One region of the Bacillus marinisedimentorum genome, then DNA from elsewhere that is predicted to be linked to it. Evidence: a T-box and tRNA genes for the amino acid it is inferred to sense, from the RefSeq annotation. Region 1 holds a T-box; the other holds one or more tRNA genes.
What was found. The T-box of region 1 lies ahead of thrS (threonine--tRNA ligase). A T-box ahead of a tRNA ligase gene usually reads a tRNA of that ligase, here a tRNA-Thr.

Region 1 (7,995 bases):
ACGTTTTGAAGCAATCAAGAAATCGCGAGACTTCGTGAAACAGTATTTAGAGGGAACGGCATGGAAAGGCCTGTATTTCCATGGGCCGTTCGGCGTCGGAAAAACATATTTTCTTGGTGCAATCGCAAATGAGCTTGCCGAAAAAGGCGTTTCATCAATGATCGTTTATACACCTGAGCTCATCCGTGAAATCAAAGGGTCGATGTCAGATGGCACGCTTAATCAAAAGCTTGATGTGATCAAGGAGGCGGCCGTTTTGATGTTTGATGATATCGGTGCCGAATCGATGACAAGCTGGATGCGGGACGAAGTGCTTGGCCCTGTTCTGCAATTTAGGATGATGGAAAAATTGCCGACCTTTTTCACCTCTAATGCCAACTTCGAAGAGCTTGCCCATCATTTCACATATACACAGCGCGGGGAAGTGGAGGAATTGAAAGCAGCCAGGATCATGGAGAGAATCCGTTATCTGGCTGAAGCGGTTGAGGTAGGCGGCAGAAATAGGCGAAGCTAGTCTAACAGTCAATATATCAATTCAAGCCAGGAATCAGCTGGAAAACGGCGGGGCCGATCCCCCTCCGTCAGTTTGATGCCGGCTTTTTTGATTCCAGCTTTCAGCTGGTGTCCCTTTTCTCGTCGCTATTTTACGTTTAATGGACATGTTTCTTCCCTCCGGCCCATATAATGTAACAGTTTAACCGCCAGAAGGAGGGGGAAGCTTGCTCGCCATACAGTTTGAAAATAAAGTGGATGCAGCGCTTTTATATGCGAAACTGCAGCAAAATTGTGTTAACTATCCAGAATATGCAAATGATATAGAATTCCGGTACAGCAAGGTGACCATCCAGGAGCCCTGCCGCAATCGTAACCAGTGGATGAATGCCTTTTTAATCCCTTCTATTGCGGAGTTTATTATCCAGGCGTATGAAGAAAGCTGGATGGCGGAAATTATCGAGCAAACGTTTTTATTCAAGAGCTTTGAAGAACAGGAGCAAATTGTCGCCATTGCCCGTTCCATCATAGCTGGAGAAAAAAAGGATATTCCGATTCGGGGAATTCCAGCCGGGAAAGACCGGACAGTGTTTATCCATGATGCGTTAGATAAAATCTTTGCAGACACACCGTCTTTTTCGTTTGAATCGTTTGTAAGATTCCGTTTGCGCGATTATAGGGAAAGGCTCCGTAAATATGTGGAAGCTGCCATTGATGAATATAAAATGGAGCAGGAATACCAGGATTTTATTGAGAATGCCAGACGCTATGTCGGCTGTAAGCAGGCAGCAGCTGCTGTCGTTCACCTTATCCATGGGCAAAAGGTTCTTTTTTTTGACTCGGAATGGAAACCAATCCGGCAGGCTGATGTCCTGGACCCTGTGGAGGAACAGTTCATAAGGGACCAGCATCTTGATCCGGCTGCATTTGTCATTGCGCCGCTGCTGTCCCTTGTCCCGCGGAAAATTATCCTTTACACGGAGCAGATCGATCACGGAATCGTTCGGACGGTCCAAAATATCTTTGAAGAACGAGTTGTGATCCTTCCGCGGCATGAAAATCCGCTTAATATTTAAAAAGGTCGGCATCGTCACTTGATTTTGCCGGCCATTCTTCATATAATTCTTACATAGAATCATTATTAACGATAAAACTTGTTATGACGAGGACATGAGGAATTGTTACGGTTTACAGAGAGGGGGGCCCTGGCTGGAAGTTCCCTAAACACGGATAATCCCTTACCGCCTCCGAACTTCAGCAGTGAACATGCCAGTAGCTGCTGACGGCCAGTGCCGTTATCACTTTAAGCCGCCTGTATTGTTATGACAGATGCAGGAATCAGGGTGGAACCGCGAGCAGAGCACTCGTCCCTTTTTCAGGGACGGGTGTTTTTTATTTTTATTCGCGGCCCGGGCTTGCTTTGATTTTGTTGATTTGAAACTAAGTGGACGGCGCATGAGCTATGAAGCTTGATGGATAACAGGAACCTCTGCTAAGAAACGCCGTGTCCTGCGGCAACCAGGGCCTGCACGTCTTGCACATGCTCGGAAAGGGAGCTGCTTCTTCTGTTGACTGTCCGGTCTGCAAAAACATTTGATTCAAATCAGCAATTAAAGTCTAATATGGCTAAATAAAAAAAGGAGTGAAGGAAAAATGGCAGAAAACATTAACGTTACGTTTCCTGATGGAGCAGTAAAGGAGTTTCCGCAGGGAACAACAGCAGAAGACATTGCGGCTTCCATCAGCCCGGGGCTGAAGAAAAAAACGCTTGCCGCAAAATATAATGGCCAACTTGTTGACTTGCGGGGCCAGCTTAAGGAAGATGGCGAAATCGAGCTGATCACTCCAGGTTCAGATGAAGCACTCGAAGTTTTGCGCCACAGCAGCGCACACCTCATGGCACAGGCTGTCAAGCGGCTGTATGATGACGTGAAGCTTGGCGTCGGACCGGTAATCGAAGGCGGTTTCTATTATGATATCGATATGGAACATAAATTGACGCCTGAAGATCTCCCGCTAATCGAAAAGGAAATGAAAAAAATTGTGGATGAAAACTTGCAGGTGGAATGTGAAGAGGTTTCACGCCAGAAGGCAAAAGATGTCTACCGTGAAATTGGTGATGAACTGAAACTTGAATTGATTGACGATATTCCTGAGGGGGACAGCATCACAATTTACAGGCAGGGCGAATTTTTTGACCTTTGCCGCGGGCCGCACGTCCCCTCCACTTCGAAAATCAAAGTATTCAAGTTGATGAACATCTCTGGTGCATACTGGCGCGGCGACAGCGACAACAAAATGCTGCAGCGCATCTACGGAACAGCTTTCTTTAAACAGTCCGAGCTTGATGAGCACCTCCGCCTCCTCGAAGAAGCAAAGGAGCGGGACCACCGCAAACTCGGCAAGGAGCTTGAACTGTTTACGGTATCCCAGAAGGTCGGTCAGGGACTTCCGCTCTGGCTGCCGAAAGGGGCGACAATCCGCCGCATCATCGAACGTTACATTGTTGATATCGAGGAGCGTCTCGGCTACAACCATGTTTATACTCCTGTTCTAGGCAGCGTGGACCTTTATAAAACTTCCGGTCACTGGGATCATTACCAGGAAGATATGTTTCCGGCAATGGAGATGGACAACGAACAGCTTGTCCTCCGCCCGATGAATTGCCCCCACCACATGATGGTGTATAAGAACCAGCTGCACAGTTACAGGAACTTGCCGGTGCGCATCGCCGAACTCGGCACAATGCACCGTTATGAAATGTCTGGGGCGCTTGCCGGCCTGCAGCGCGTGCGTGCTATGACACTGAACGATGCCCATATCTTCGCCCGTCCGGACCAGCTGAAAGATGAATTCATCCGCGTGGTGCATTTGGTGCAGGCGGTGTACAGAGACTTCGGCATCAACGATTACTACTTCCGCCTGTCTTACCGTGATCCGGAAGATAAAAAGAAGTATGTGGACAATGACGAAATGTGGGTTAAAGCCCAGGAAATGCTTAAAGAAGCGATGGACGACCTTGGTGTCGAATACGTGGAAGCTGAAGGGGAAGCCGCTTTCTACGGCCCTAAACTCGATGTGCAGGTTAAAACTGCTCTTGGCAAAGATGAAACACTGTCGACTGTACAGCTGGACTTTCACCTGCCGGAACGATTCGATTTGACTTACATCGGAGAAGACGGCAAAGAACATCGGCCGGTCGTCATTCACCGCGGTGTCGTATCGACAATGGAACGTTTTGTCGCCTTCCTCATTGAAGAGTATAAAGGCGCATTCCCGACATGGCTAGCACCTGTGCAGGCCCGCGTGATCCCGGTTTCAGTCGATGCCCATCTCGATTATGCACGCAAAGTCCAGGAAAAATTGCAGTTTGAGGGAATCAGGGTTGAAGTGGATGAGCGCGATGAAAAAATCGGTTATAAAATCAGGGAAGCCCAGGTGCAAAAAATCCCTTATGCACTTGTTGTAGGCGACAAAGAAATTGAAAACGATGCTGTAAATGTAAGAAAATACGGCGAACAGAAATCTGAAACAGTCGGGCTTGAATCCTTCTTGAATGCGATTAAAACAGAAGTCAGCAACAAAAGCAGATAAACGATAGAAGAGGACAGGCGGAATTCCCGCCGTCCTTTTCTTTTTGACCCATATCTTAGAAGCCCATATAATCCATACCGTGTTACTGAAAGGTGTGAAAAAACGGTTCAACGGCATGAAACCAGTGGTGTGGCGTGAAATGAATGGTATTTGGGATGAAAACACATGCGTTCAGCGTGAAAAGCCTGGCGCTTGGCGCGAAAAGTCATGTATACTGCATGAAAGCGCATGGCCGTTGCCCCTTCAGCCGAATCCAGCATCCGGAACATCCGTTCATTCCAATAAAAACAGCAAAATATTTACGAAAACATCCTGTCAGTAAACAAATATACTTATCATTGCAATAAAAAACCCCTTGCTTTTTTCGGGAAAGCCCTGTAACATTGTATTCGTTGTTCAAAAGATGACTCACCACCATAAAAGTTGACATTTGAATTTTGATGATGTTATAGTGGATAAAGATATGAATACGAGTTTGTGAATAAGAAGAAGCACCCGCTTCTCACCTGATTGACGCAAAAGAGCTGTTGACAGGTTTTTCGAATAATAGCCAACCATGATCAGTGAATCGTGGATACTATGTCGAAGTGTGGGTGCATAAGCATCCGCTTTTTTTATGCAATGAAATCCCCCTGTGAAAGCAGCAGTTGCTTCAGTAAGGCACAAACTAACAATTCATGAAAAAACCATGGAGGTGGCTGGTTATTAGTAAGGATAATGTTATCAATGAGTCAATCCGTGCCCGCGAGGTGCGTCTCATCGGGGCAAACGGAGACCAAATCGGCGTCAAGACACGCCAGGAAGCACTTGACATGGCAGCAAACGCCAATTTGGACCTGGTTCTGGTGGCTCCAAATGCCAAACCGCCGGTATGCCGTATCATGGATTACGGGAAGTACCGTTATGAGCAGCAAAAGAAAGAAAAAGAAGCTCGTAAAAACCAGAAGATCATCAATCTTAAGGAAGTCCGTTTAAGTCCCGGTATTGAAGAGCACGATTACAACACGAAGCTGCGCAATGCCCGCAAGTTCCTTGAAAAAGGCGACAAAGTGAAGGCAAGCATTCGTTTCAGAGGCCGTGCGATCACTCACAAAGAATTGGGGCAGCGTGTGCTGGAACGATTAGCAGAAGACTGCAAGGACGTCAGTACAATCGAGTCCAAGCCGAAGATGGAAGGACGCAGCATGTTCTTGATTCTTGCACCAACAAACGAAAAGTAATCGAATCGATTGTAATTTTTCAAGGAGGAATACCACATGCCTAAAATGAAAACTCACAGCGGTTCAGCGAAGCGCTTCAAAAAGACAGGCAAAGGCAAGCTGAAACGCTCACATGCATTTACAAGCCACTTGTTTGCAAACAAGTCGCAAAAGCAAAAGCGGAAACTCCGTAAATCTGCCCTTGTAAGCAAAGGCGATTTCAAGCGTATCCGTCAGATGCTTGACAACCTGAAATAATAACTTCGGAATAGGATAGACTTAGGAGGGAATTTATATGCCACGTGTTAAAGGTGGATATGTGACGCGCCGCCGTCGCAAAAGAACATTAAAATTAGCCAAAGGTTACTATGGTTCCAAACATGCACTCTTCAAAACTGCCAACCAGCAGGTAATGAAGTCATTCATGTATGCTTACCGTGACCGCCGCCAGAAAAAACGGGATTTCCGTAAGCTTTGGATTGCCCGTATCAATGCAGCTGCACGCATGAACGGCATTTCATACAGCCGTTTGATGCATGGCTTGAAGCTGGCAGGCATCGAAGTAAACCGCAAAATGCTTGCTGAACTTGCTGTAAGCGATGAAAAAGGTTTTGCACAATTGGCAGACCAGGCGAAAGCCAGCCTGCAGAAGTAATAAACCTGAATAGAAAGGCCGCTCTCATTATAGAGCGGCTTTTTTACCTTTTATGAAAGAATTTATGCCTAAGCGGCGAATTTTTTGAATATATAAGACGAAACTGCTTCTCCTGTTTCGCCTAAAGGCTCGCCGACCGGCGAGTTTTTTTATAGGTGGCTCCGTTAAGTGCGGCTGGTGATACCCGCTGAATCGTCTATGTAGAGGTGCCGTGGCCAGATTAGAGGAACGATTCATTGGTAATCGTCCATGTAGATGTGCCCTCGCCCGATTAGAGAGGAAAACCCGAATATCTTGTCCTTAAAAAATGTCCCGGCAATGTGTAAAATCAACTCCGTTCTTTTAACATAAGCCTATTAGATAAAAAGTATAAATTTTTCAAGGAAAATCAGCGTCCAGCTCCAACATCATAGAGCTGTGATCCCCTAAGGAAGGGAAAACCGCCTTCCTGCAGGAATCCCCGATCATGCGTATGCGTTCCCGAAAAGGCCTCCGGAGCACGCCGCTAAGCAGGCATCTTGCGCTTTTTTGTTGTTAAGGAAAGTATAATAACGTTGTGGATAAAAAACGAGGAGAGAGTCATCCAGCTCCAGTCGCCGGCGGCTATCGTCAGAAGTGGTGATTCCCCTCCAGAAGGAAAGATTCACTTTCCTGCGGGCTCCCCCGCTTATGCGTACACCGCTAAGCGGGGCGCATTGCGCTTTTCTTGTTTACTGGAGCAGTAGGGGTGTCAGTGAAGTGGTAATCCTATTTTTAAGGTGAATGAATTCCAATTTGGGGTCAGAGTATCTCCATTGAATCGGTGAAGAGGGAAAGGAAAAAAGTTGATCAGTAAACAAGCAAGTCTTTATCGGACACATAAGCCATTTTCAGCAGTTATTTAAATAATGTTTTGCTTTTATTTTCAGGAAAAAAGGGAGGAATAAAAATGAGCCTTACATACCTGCTGGCAGGATGGGCGATTGCAGTAAACATAACAGGCTTTGCCATAATGGGCATGGATAAACGAAGGGCAGTGAAGCAGCGCTGGCGGATACCGGAGAAAACAATCTGGATGCTTTCGCTTTTCGGAGGGGCAGCAGGAGTTGGGGCCGGCATGAGAAAGTTCAGGCATAAAACAAAACATATTGCATTCCAGTTTGGAGTTCCGGTCCTTCTATTTTTTAATATGGCAGCATATATATGGCTATTTGTCCTTATTGTAAGCTGAATTCATCAACGGCCGTACTGGCGCATATCCTCTAAATAAGGAGGGGAGAGAATGGAGCAAACCACAGTGATGCTGGCAGCGATAGTGAAGACAACCGGTTTATTTGCTCCGGCCTTATTTATCATCCTGCATATTCTTCGGCCGTTTCTGTTCATACCGGTGGCGGCTGTCTGTGTGGCTGGCGGTGTGCTGTTCGGACCGCTTGCAGGAGCGGTATATTCGGCGATCGGCATTTCGTTCGTCAGTTTTTCTTTTTATTATTTGGGGAGCATGTTTCCAAAAATGTTTGAGCGGCTTTCCGCGTTGAAGCAGAAGTGGTTCGGCCGGCGGGGGCAGTTCTCGGCAGGTCAAATCACCATTTTGCGGCTGCTGCCGTTCATGCACTTTCATCTGCTATCATTATGTATTATGGAATCCACTAAAAATTTCAAGGACTATATGAAAACATCTATTTTTGCAAATATTCCGCTTGCAGTTGTCTACACGGCTTTCGGCGGCATGATCGAAAAAATGGCGATCGGGCCTGCAGTACTGTTTGCGGCGGTTTTAGCCGCGTTGTTTTATGTTTTTCGGACGAAAAATACGGTTTTCAAGTGGGATGAATTTTTTGAGGCCCGTTCTGTTTCCTGACCAGCCTGCAAAAAACCATGGGAATCGCCGGCGTGCCGGTGGTTCCCATGGTTTTTTGCTGTGTTCATGCTTATATAAGTTTCCATCTACATCATTGCCAGAAATTCTTTTACAGGGCTTTTCCACTCAATTTTGGCATTCGGGTAGCGGATCAGGATTTCCTTTTCGATAAAATAGAAGTCCTCCCTGTCCATTCCGACAAGCCGGTCAGGCTG
Region 2 (7,995 bases), on a different contig from region 1:
ACGTATTACTTGCTTGCATGAAGTTATCCAGTTTTCAGGGAATGACCTTAAAAGTTATCCTTGCAATTCAGCGTAATCTCTGTATAATATATCTTGTTCCTAAATGAATTAGAAGAAAGAGAGAAGCTGATTCAGGGAAACTTTTGAACACAAAGGTTTGGACACAAAGTGATTCAAGCTGTTATAACAAGTCCGGTGGCAATGGCGGAGAGGATACACCCGTTCCCATCCCGAACACGGAAGTTAAGCTCTCCAGCGCCGATGGTAGTTGGGGGCCGTCCCCCTGTGAGAGTAGGACGCCGCCGGGCGAAATTTCAACAATTCCACAGTAGCTCAGTGACGAGCAACGCATCCCTGAATCGGCTGCGAGTTGCTTCGACGCATATGCTTCTCTGACTTAGCATGCAGAGGAAGAAGCAGTAGTGACGCTGCTAAATCAGTTAAGGAAGATAGATAACCATTCCACAGTAGCTCAGTGGTAGAGCCCTCGGCTGTTAACCGAGCTGTCGCAGGTTCGAATCCTGCCTGTGGAGCCAATGGAGAGCTGTCCGAGTGGCCGAAGGAGCACGATTGGAAATCGTGTAGACGGCTACCGCCGTCTCGAGGGTTCGAATCCCTCGCTCTCCGCCATATTAAATTGGCCCCTTGGTCAAGTGGTTAAGACACCGCCCTTTCACGGCGGTAACAGGGGTTCGAATCCCCTAGGGGTCACTGACAGAAGTGAATGCCAGGCATTCCTGGCATATCGCTTCACTATATCGGAGGATTAGCTCAGCTGGGAGAGCACCTGCCTTACAAGCAGGGGGTCGGCAGTTCGATCCTGTCATCCTCCACCATATGCTTTCCAAATCTGAAAGTTTCTATATTATCGCGGGATGGAGCAACGAGCGATACATCTATGAATCCGCTTCGAGTTGTCTCGACGCATCAATCATCCCGGAATAGGCTTGCAGAGGAAGAGACAGTTAGTTTTTAACTGCGTAACTCCAGGATACAAAGTAACACTTTATTCATATCATCGCGGGATGGAGCAGTTCGGTAGCTCGTCGGGCTCATAACCCGAAGGTCGCAGGTTCAAATCCTGCTCCCGCAACCAAATATGGTCCGGTAGTTCAGTTGGTTAGAATGCCTGCCTGTCACGCAGGAGGTCGCGGGTTCGAGTCCCGTCCGGACCGCCATTTTTGAAGTGAAATGGCCGAATGGTTAAGTGCATTACAGTATGGCTCGATAGCTCAGTCACGAGCATCCGCTTCTCTGAGTCCACATCGAGTTGTCTCGACGCATGATCTTCCTTGATTAAACTGGCAGAGGAAGAGACAGGTAACTATGTAAGGCCGAATGATTAAGTAAGTTCATGTACACTACAGTATGGCTCGATAGCTCAGTCGGTAGAGCAGAGGACTGAAAATCCTCGTGTCGGCGGTTCGATTCCGTCTCGAGCCACCATTTGTGTGCCGGTCTAGCTCAATTGGTAGAGCAACTGACTTGTAATCAGTAGGTTGGGGGTTCAAGTCCTCTGGCCGGCACCATTTTCATATGGAGGAGTAGCGAAGTGGCTAAACGCGGCAGACTGTAAATCTGTTCCCTCAGGGTTCGGTGGTTCGAATCCGCCCTCCTCCACCATTTTTTATTCACAAAAGATCATATAGGGGCATAGTTTAACGGTAGAACAGAGGTCTCCAAAACCTCCAGTGTGGGTTCGATTCCTACTGCCCCTGCCAATTAACATGGCGGCTATGGCGAAGTGGTTAACGCATCGGATTGTGGCTCCGACATCATGGGTTCGATTCCCATTAGTCGCCCCATAAAGGATGCAGTAAACTCTTATTGGGCTATAGCCAAGCGGTAAGGCAACGGACTTTGACTCCGTCATGCGCTGGTTCGAATCCAGCTAGCCCAGCCATTATTGCGGAAGTAGTTCAGTGGTAGAACACCACCTTGCCAAGGTGGGGGTCGCGGGTTCGAATCCCGTCTTCCGCTCCATTAAGGCGGTATAGCCAAGTGGTAAGGCAGAGGTCTGCAAAACCTTTATCACCGGTTCAAATCCGGTTACCGCCTCCAATTTTTATTATGCCGGTGTGGCGGAATTGGCAGACGCGCACGACTCAAAATCGTGTTCCTTCTGGAGTGCCGGTTCGACCCCGGCCACCGGTATTGCCCAACAATTCAGTTGTTGTGAAAAAGGATTCTTTCATTAAAGTGAAAGGGTCTTTTTTCATACGATGACTTGTATTGTATCCTTCCTGATCTATTGCACGGAGAGGGCAGACTGAGGATTCAAAAGTTATCAGCATCCATTGTGTGATGGCTGCAAGTTTTTAAATAATAAACCTTGGAGAAGTACCCAAGTGGCTATAAGGGGGCGCACTCGAAATGCGTTAGGGCGGGCAACCGTCGCGTGAGTTCGAATCTCACCTTCTCCGCCATTATACTTTGCCGGCGTGGCGGAATTGGCAGACGCGCACGACTCAAAATCGTGTTCCTTCTGGAGTGCCGGTTCGACCCCGGCCGCCGGTATTAATATCCACAATCGAGACCGCTTATTTTCTGCGGTTCTTCTTTTCCCCGTTTTGATGCGGGGGTTTTTTTATAGCCTAGACTGTCAATCAGTATCAGGGTTTTACTTAATCAAGAAATTGGAGTATATACATTCAGTGACCAAATGTATATTATTGGTATTTGGATGAAAGTCTGTTACTATTTTAATAGAGACTGGTTAGATAGGCCAGACCATAACTTGCCTAAAGAAAGAAGGCTGAAAAATGAAAAAGAAAAGCCTATTCTGGACGATAATCATAAGCATGACAATACTTGCAGTCTCATCTTTCTCAATTTATACAATGATGGCAACTGGCAGCGGGGAAGAGATCGATGAGGGAACAGGAAACAATAACACGGTATCAAAAGAAAAAGTCGAAGAAATTCAGGCCACCATTGGCAAACAGAATCAGGATGTCGGAAGGTTCGTTGCAAAAACACACGATTTTTACAATGAAACACTAGGATACGGTGGGATTAACAGTGTCAATTGGAATGAGCAAAGGGAAATGGCTAGAAATGTAACGGTGAAGACAAAAGAGTTCGTTTCTTCTGTAGGTAGTAAAAACTTAAAGACCGATTTGAAGGATATTCAGCGGATTTCGGAGGCTGTCATGGACGAAGAGCAAAAGAGTCACATTCTGGAGCTTCACCGTTATTTTCATGACCTGGATATCGCTTTGAATAATTACGGCGGGTTTGACAGGATCTGGGGTGTGACAAAGACACTCGACTGATAGGTTGACCCATCAGTTTTTGATTACTGCGATCCTGGCCCAAGGATGAATATCTGATTCGATGCTGCTGCAACGCCTATTTTCGACATTTTTCAGATTTGCCCCTTGAAATATGATTTGAATTTCAATATAATAATAATCATTCCGATGGAAAAACACTTTGCGGGTGTAGTTTAGTGGTAAAACCTCAGCCACGAGGGTTACTTCTTTGAATAAGCTACGAGTTGCCTCGACGCATTAATCATCTCTGAGTAAGCTGGCAGAGGAAGAGGCATGACTGTCGGCAACACAAACAACTTTATATATCTGATTAATTATGCGGGTGTAGTTTAGTGGTAAAACCTCAGCCTTCCAAGCTGATGTCGTGGGTTCGATTCCCATCACCCGCTCCATTCTAAATTTTTATACTTAAACCTTGTGACTAACGCAGTGTTTCGTTTTTAATGAAGCATTGCGTTTTTTAATGTGCGTAGGAGCATTACATTATAGAGGAATAAAATGACCTGCTTGCCAATAGTGCAAGCAGGCGGAGAGCCAGTTTATTCAATCACTCTTGTTTCTCTTGTGCCTCCGTGGACCTGAGTGAACATTTTGCCGGCGGCTTCGAGCAGTTGTGCTGCTTCGTCACGATTCATGGACGGCCTCAGATAAAACAGCTGAAGGGCGTTTGCTGTTTCTTTTGTGACGGCTGTTCTAGCAGAATCGGTGATCGGGCTTCCGAAAGAGCCGGTGTCATCCCTTGAGAGGAGTTTGTCCTGCATGTTCATATCACGTCCGTTCAAGGCTTTGTATTGATCCTCACCGGTTCCGATATCAATCGTCACATCGCCGGCAAGCTTATCCATGTCATAGATGCCGACCGGGATTTCATATTGCAGGGAAAAGAAGTTGTTGATATCGGCTGCAGAATGGATGAGCGGAATGGTATCCTTTTTTTTCAGGCGGCGGTAGAGCGCTTCGGCAGAGTGCCTGTATCGGGACGGGTCCGTTCCTGCCTGCTTGAACACTTGCCGCCATTCATGAATGCCGGGAAAGTCGTTTATTTGTTTGACATCCAGGTCGAGCTGCAGGGATTCCTGATACAGCTGCAGCCTTCCTTTTATCATTTGAGGTGCATCATCAATCACGATATCATGATAGGTAATGCAGCCTATTTTGAAATCGGGAATATGTTCTTTCACTTTAGGCGAGATTGAAACATTGGGCATTGTGCGTTCCTCCTATAGGCTCTTTTAATCAGTGTAGCATATGGAAGCACTGCACTTGAAATAGATTGACAGAGGTGATGGATGATGGAAAAACTGCGGCATTTGCTGCGGAAGATTGATGGTAAGGGTTATAAGGCATATAAAGACATTCAGGGGACTTATACCTTCGGCAGCTGGAGGCTTGCTGTAGATTATGTCCAGGGTGATCCGTTTGCCTCCCCTTCAAAAATCCGTGTACTGGTCCCGCGTAAGAATGCGGGTTATGAGGCAAGCTGGGATGACACAAAACACCGGAAGATCCGAACAGAAGATTTTATTGCGCGGCTTGCTGCCAGGGAAATCAGGAAGAAAGGCGGCAAGGGTGCAGGCGGGACAGGGAAGAGCGGATTGATTATGATTGATGCACCGGGCCAGGAAGTGTTAGAGCGGACTGCTGTGTCCATAAATGATAAAGAGATTGGGCTTTGCCTTTCCATCGGGCTTCCCGCCCGCGGTCGGCGGGTGCTCGGCAAACAGGCAGAGCAATTGTTTTTTGAAGAAATCCCTGCGATTTTACAGGGAAGCATCTTTAATATTGATACAAGTGAACTCTCCCGTGCACATCGGCTCGCTGACCAGCAGGGGGCAATCCGGGGTTATATGAAGGAAAACGGAATCATTTCATTTATTGCCGATGGTGCCGTACTTCCGCGCGAGAGCGGAGTGAGCAGCCGGCCGCTGAGGGAAGGGAAAGTTGTTCCGTTTGTGAGTCCTGCAAGCATGTCAGTGGAGATACAGGTCCCTCATAAGGAAGATCCTGTCACGGGGATGGCGGTGAAAGAGGGAATCACCGTCATCGCCGGCGGAGGATACCATGGAAAAAGTACCCTCTTGAAGGCGATCGAGCTTGGCGTTTATGATCATATTGAAGGTGATGGAAGAGAGTTTGTCCTCAGCCATCCCGATGCTGTGAAAGTGAGGGCTGAAGACGGGCGGAAGATAACGGGAGTTAATATTTCACCGTTCATTAATAACCTTCCTTACGAGAAAAACACCCATTCGTTTACGACCGAAAATGCGAGCGGAAGCACTTCTCAGGCCGCTAATATAATGGAAGGTATGGAATCCAGGGCATCGGTCCTATTGATTGATGAAGATACAAGTGCCACCAACTTTATGATCAGGGACGCAAGAATGCAGGCGCTCGTTGCAAAAGAGAAGGAACCTATCACGCCTTTTATCGATCGGGTCAAGCACCTGTATGAAGAGCGGAACATCTCGACTATCCTTGTCATGGGCGGTTCGGGGGATTATTTCGATGTTGCCGATAAAGTTATCCGGATGGAAGAGTATATACCTGCAGACGTGACAGCCGAGGCCCGGGACATTGCCAGGAAAATCGAATTTAAGCGAGAGAGCGAAGCAGGCGGGAGCTTTACTGCTATCAGTGAGCGCATTCCGCTGCCGCAAAGCCTTGACAGCAGAAAAGGCAAGAAATCGAAAGTGACAGCAAGGGGTTTATCGTCGATCCAGTATGGAAGGAGCGACATTCAGCTTCAATATGTAGAACAGCTTGTTGATCAAAGCCAGACAAGGATGATAGCGGAAATCTTATTTTTTCTGGAAAGAGAAAAAAGATTAAGCCGGCAAGAAGCAGCAATCCCCGCTTTACTTGATTTCATTGAAGAAAAGATGGACAATGAGGGGCCCGGCTCCTTTACGTTATCCAAAGGGCAGCATCCGGGCGATCTGGCCAGGCCGCGCCGGCATGAAATCGCCGCTGCGCTGAACAGGCTTCGGACACTTGGAATCAAAAAGTAAGCTGTCCGCCCATTTTTAAGAAAAAGAGGTGAAATCCATGAATACCGCCCAGCTCAAAGAAGAGATAATCGCATATAGTAAAACAATCGGCATTGACAAAATCGGCTTTGCAAGTGCTGACACCTTTCAAACGCTGAAGGGGAGGCTTGAAAACCAGCAGGAATTGGGGTACCAGTCCGGTTTTGAAGAACCTGACATCGAGAAGAGGACCAATCCGGAGCTGCTGGTGCCGCAGGCAAAATCAATCATCTCGATTGCACTTGCCTACCCCTCCAAAATGAAGGACGCTCCGCGGAGCACAAAGGAAAAACGGCGCGGTTTGTTTGCCCGGGCTTCCTGGGGACTGGACTATCATGATGTCCTGAGGGACCGCCTGCAAAAGCTCGAAGCCTTCATTTTGGAAAAAGTACCGGAAGCAAAGGTGAAATCAATGGTTGATACCGGCGAACTTTCCGACCGTGCCGCAGCGGAACGGGCAGGGATTGGCTGGAGCGGGAAAAACACCTCCATCATAACTCCCGAGCTAGGCTCATATGTTTACCTTGGTGAAATGATTACGACCATCCCTTTTGAACCGGATACACCTATTGAAGACAGATGCGGCACCTGCAATAAGTGCATTGATGCTTGCCCGACCGGGGCAATTGTCCAGGGGGGGCAGCTTGACTCAAGCAAATGCATCGCTTTTTTGACGCAAACGAAAGGCTTCCTGGCAGATGAGTACCGCGATAAAATTGGAAATCGAGTTTATGGATGCGATACGTGCCAACTCGTTTGCCCGGAAAATAAAAAAGTGGATTTTCATTTCCACCCGGAGATGGAACCGGATCCGGAGGTTGTGAAACCGGAGCTTAAACCGCTTCTCAGCATTTCCAACCGGGAGTTCAAAGAAAAATTCGGTCCCATTGCAGGATCGTGGCGCGGAAAGAAACCGATTCAGCGAAATGCCATTATTGCTCTTGCCCACTACAGGGATGAATCAGCGGTACCTGATTTAAAGCGCCTCGTTAAAGAAGACCCCAGGCCGGTGATTAGAGGCACTGCTGCCTGGGCCCTAGGAAAAATAGGCAGTGAAGATGCCGAAAAGTTTCTTATACAGGCGAAAAAGCGAGAAAACGATGAAAAAGTAATGGAAGAAATCGATAAAGGACTGGAAATGCTTAAATAAGCTCTGTTTTACGCTTCGTAATTATTGTCTTTTTTCTGTAAGATATTGAAAAAGTAATGGAAAAGAAGGGATAGGATGACAGGAAAGCCAACCCTCTATTTCGATGAAATGGAAAGCCCGATGGGAGCAGTCACTATTGTTTCCACTGAAAAGGGAATTTGTAAAATTCATTTCGGAGACAGTGAGAGTGCGCTGCCTCTTTTATCCGCCTGGTCCAAAAAAGTGTTTTACACAGTTGAGCTGGAGCAGAATGCAGAAATGCTTTTCGATGCGCAAAGCCAGCTCAGCGACTATTTCGCCGGCATAAGAAAAGAGTTTCAGCTTCCGCTGGATTTCCAGGGGACACCTTTTCAGAAAAAGGTATGGAGCGAGCTCTTACGGATTGAATACGGTGAAACCCGGTCATACAAAGACATTGCACAGGCTGTAAATGCACCAAGGGCTGTCAGGGCTGTAGGCAATGCTGTGAACCGAAACCCTTTGCCAATTATCATTCCATGCCACCGGATCATCGGGAGCAACGGTGAGCTAGTCGGCTACAACG

Region 2: it encodes a tRNA-Thr, which carries the amino acid that the T-box ahead of thrS (threonine--tRNA ligase) is inferred to sense. The anticodon was not compared.

What each region holds. Positions count from the first base shown of each region.
Region 1 covers NZ_LWBL02000075.1:5,458-13,452, forward strand. Annotated here, with positions in the region: gene dnaI (primosomal protein DnaI) at 1-514, shown strand, start outside; gene ytxC (sporulation protein YtxC) at 720-1,568, shown strand; T-box leader at 1,643-1,867, shown strand; gene thrS (threonine--tRNA ligase) at 2,146-4,086, shown strand; ribosomal protein L20 leader region at 4,564-4,709, shown strand; gene infC (translation initiation factor IF-3) at 4,764-5,306, shown strand; gene rpmI (50S ribosomal protein L35) at 5,343-5,543, shown strand; gene rplT (50S ribosomal protein L20) at 5,581-5,940, shown strand; gene A4U59_RS20135 (DUF1294 domain-containing protein) at 6,869-7,150, shown strand; gene A4U59_RS20140 (TVP38/TMEM64 family protein) at 7,202-7,780, shown strand; gene A4U59_RS20145 (sigma-w pathway protein ysdB) at 7,867-7,995, opposite strand, start outside.
Region 2 covers NZ_LWBL02000081.1:2,669-10,663, reverse strand. Annotated here, with positions in the region: rRNA gene rrf (5S ribosomal RNA) at 192-308, shown strand; tRNA gene A4U59_RS20520 (tRNA-Asn) at 462-536, shown strand; tRNA gene A4U59_RS20515 (tRNA-Ser) at 539-630, shown strand; tRNA gene A4U59_RS20510 (tRNA-Glu) at 640-711, shown strand; tRNA gene A4U59_RS20505 (tRNA-Val) at 761-836, shown strand; tRNA gene A4U59_RS20500 (tRNA-Met) at 1,020-1,096, shown strand; tRNA gene A4U59_RS20495 (tRNA-Asp) at 1,102-1,178, shown strand; tRNA gene A4U59_RS20490 (tRNA-Phe) at 1,371-1,446, shown strand; tRNA gene A4U59_RS20485 (tRNA-Thr) at 1,454-1,529, shown strand; tRNA gene A4U59_RS20480 (tRNA-Tyr) at 1,539-1,623, shown strand; tRNA gene A4U59_RS20475 (tRNA-Trp) at 1,648-1,721, shown strand; tRNA gene A4U59_RS20470 (tRNA-His) at 1,731-1,805, shown strand; tRNA gene A4U59_RS20465 (tRNA-Gln) at 1,829-1,903, shown strand; tRNA gene A4U59_RS20460 (tRNA-Gly) at 1,909-1,983, shown strand; tRNA gene A4U59_RS20455 (tRNA-Cys) at 1,988-2,061, shown strand; tRNA gene A4U59_RS20450 (tRNA-Leu) at 2,073-2,154, shown strand; tRNA gene A4U59_RS20445 (tRNA-Ser) at 2,335-2,426, shown strand; tRNA gene A4U59_RS20440 (tRNA-Leu) at 2,436-2,517, shown strand; gene A4U59_RS20435 (hypothetical protein) at 2,763-3,275, shown strand; tRNA gene A4U59_RS20425 (tRNA-Gly) at 3,594-3,667, shown strand; gene A4U59_RS20420 (B3/B4 domain-containing protein) at 3,815-4,483, opposite strand; gene A4U59_RS20415 (ABC-ATPase domain-containing protein) at 4,568-6,283, shown strand; gene queG (tRNA epoxyqueuosine(34) reductase QueG) at 6,321-7,451, shown strand; gene A4U59_RS20405 (methylated-DNA--[protein]-cysteine S-methyltransferase) at 7,527-7,995, shown strand, end outside.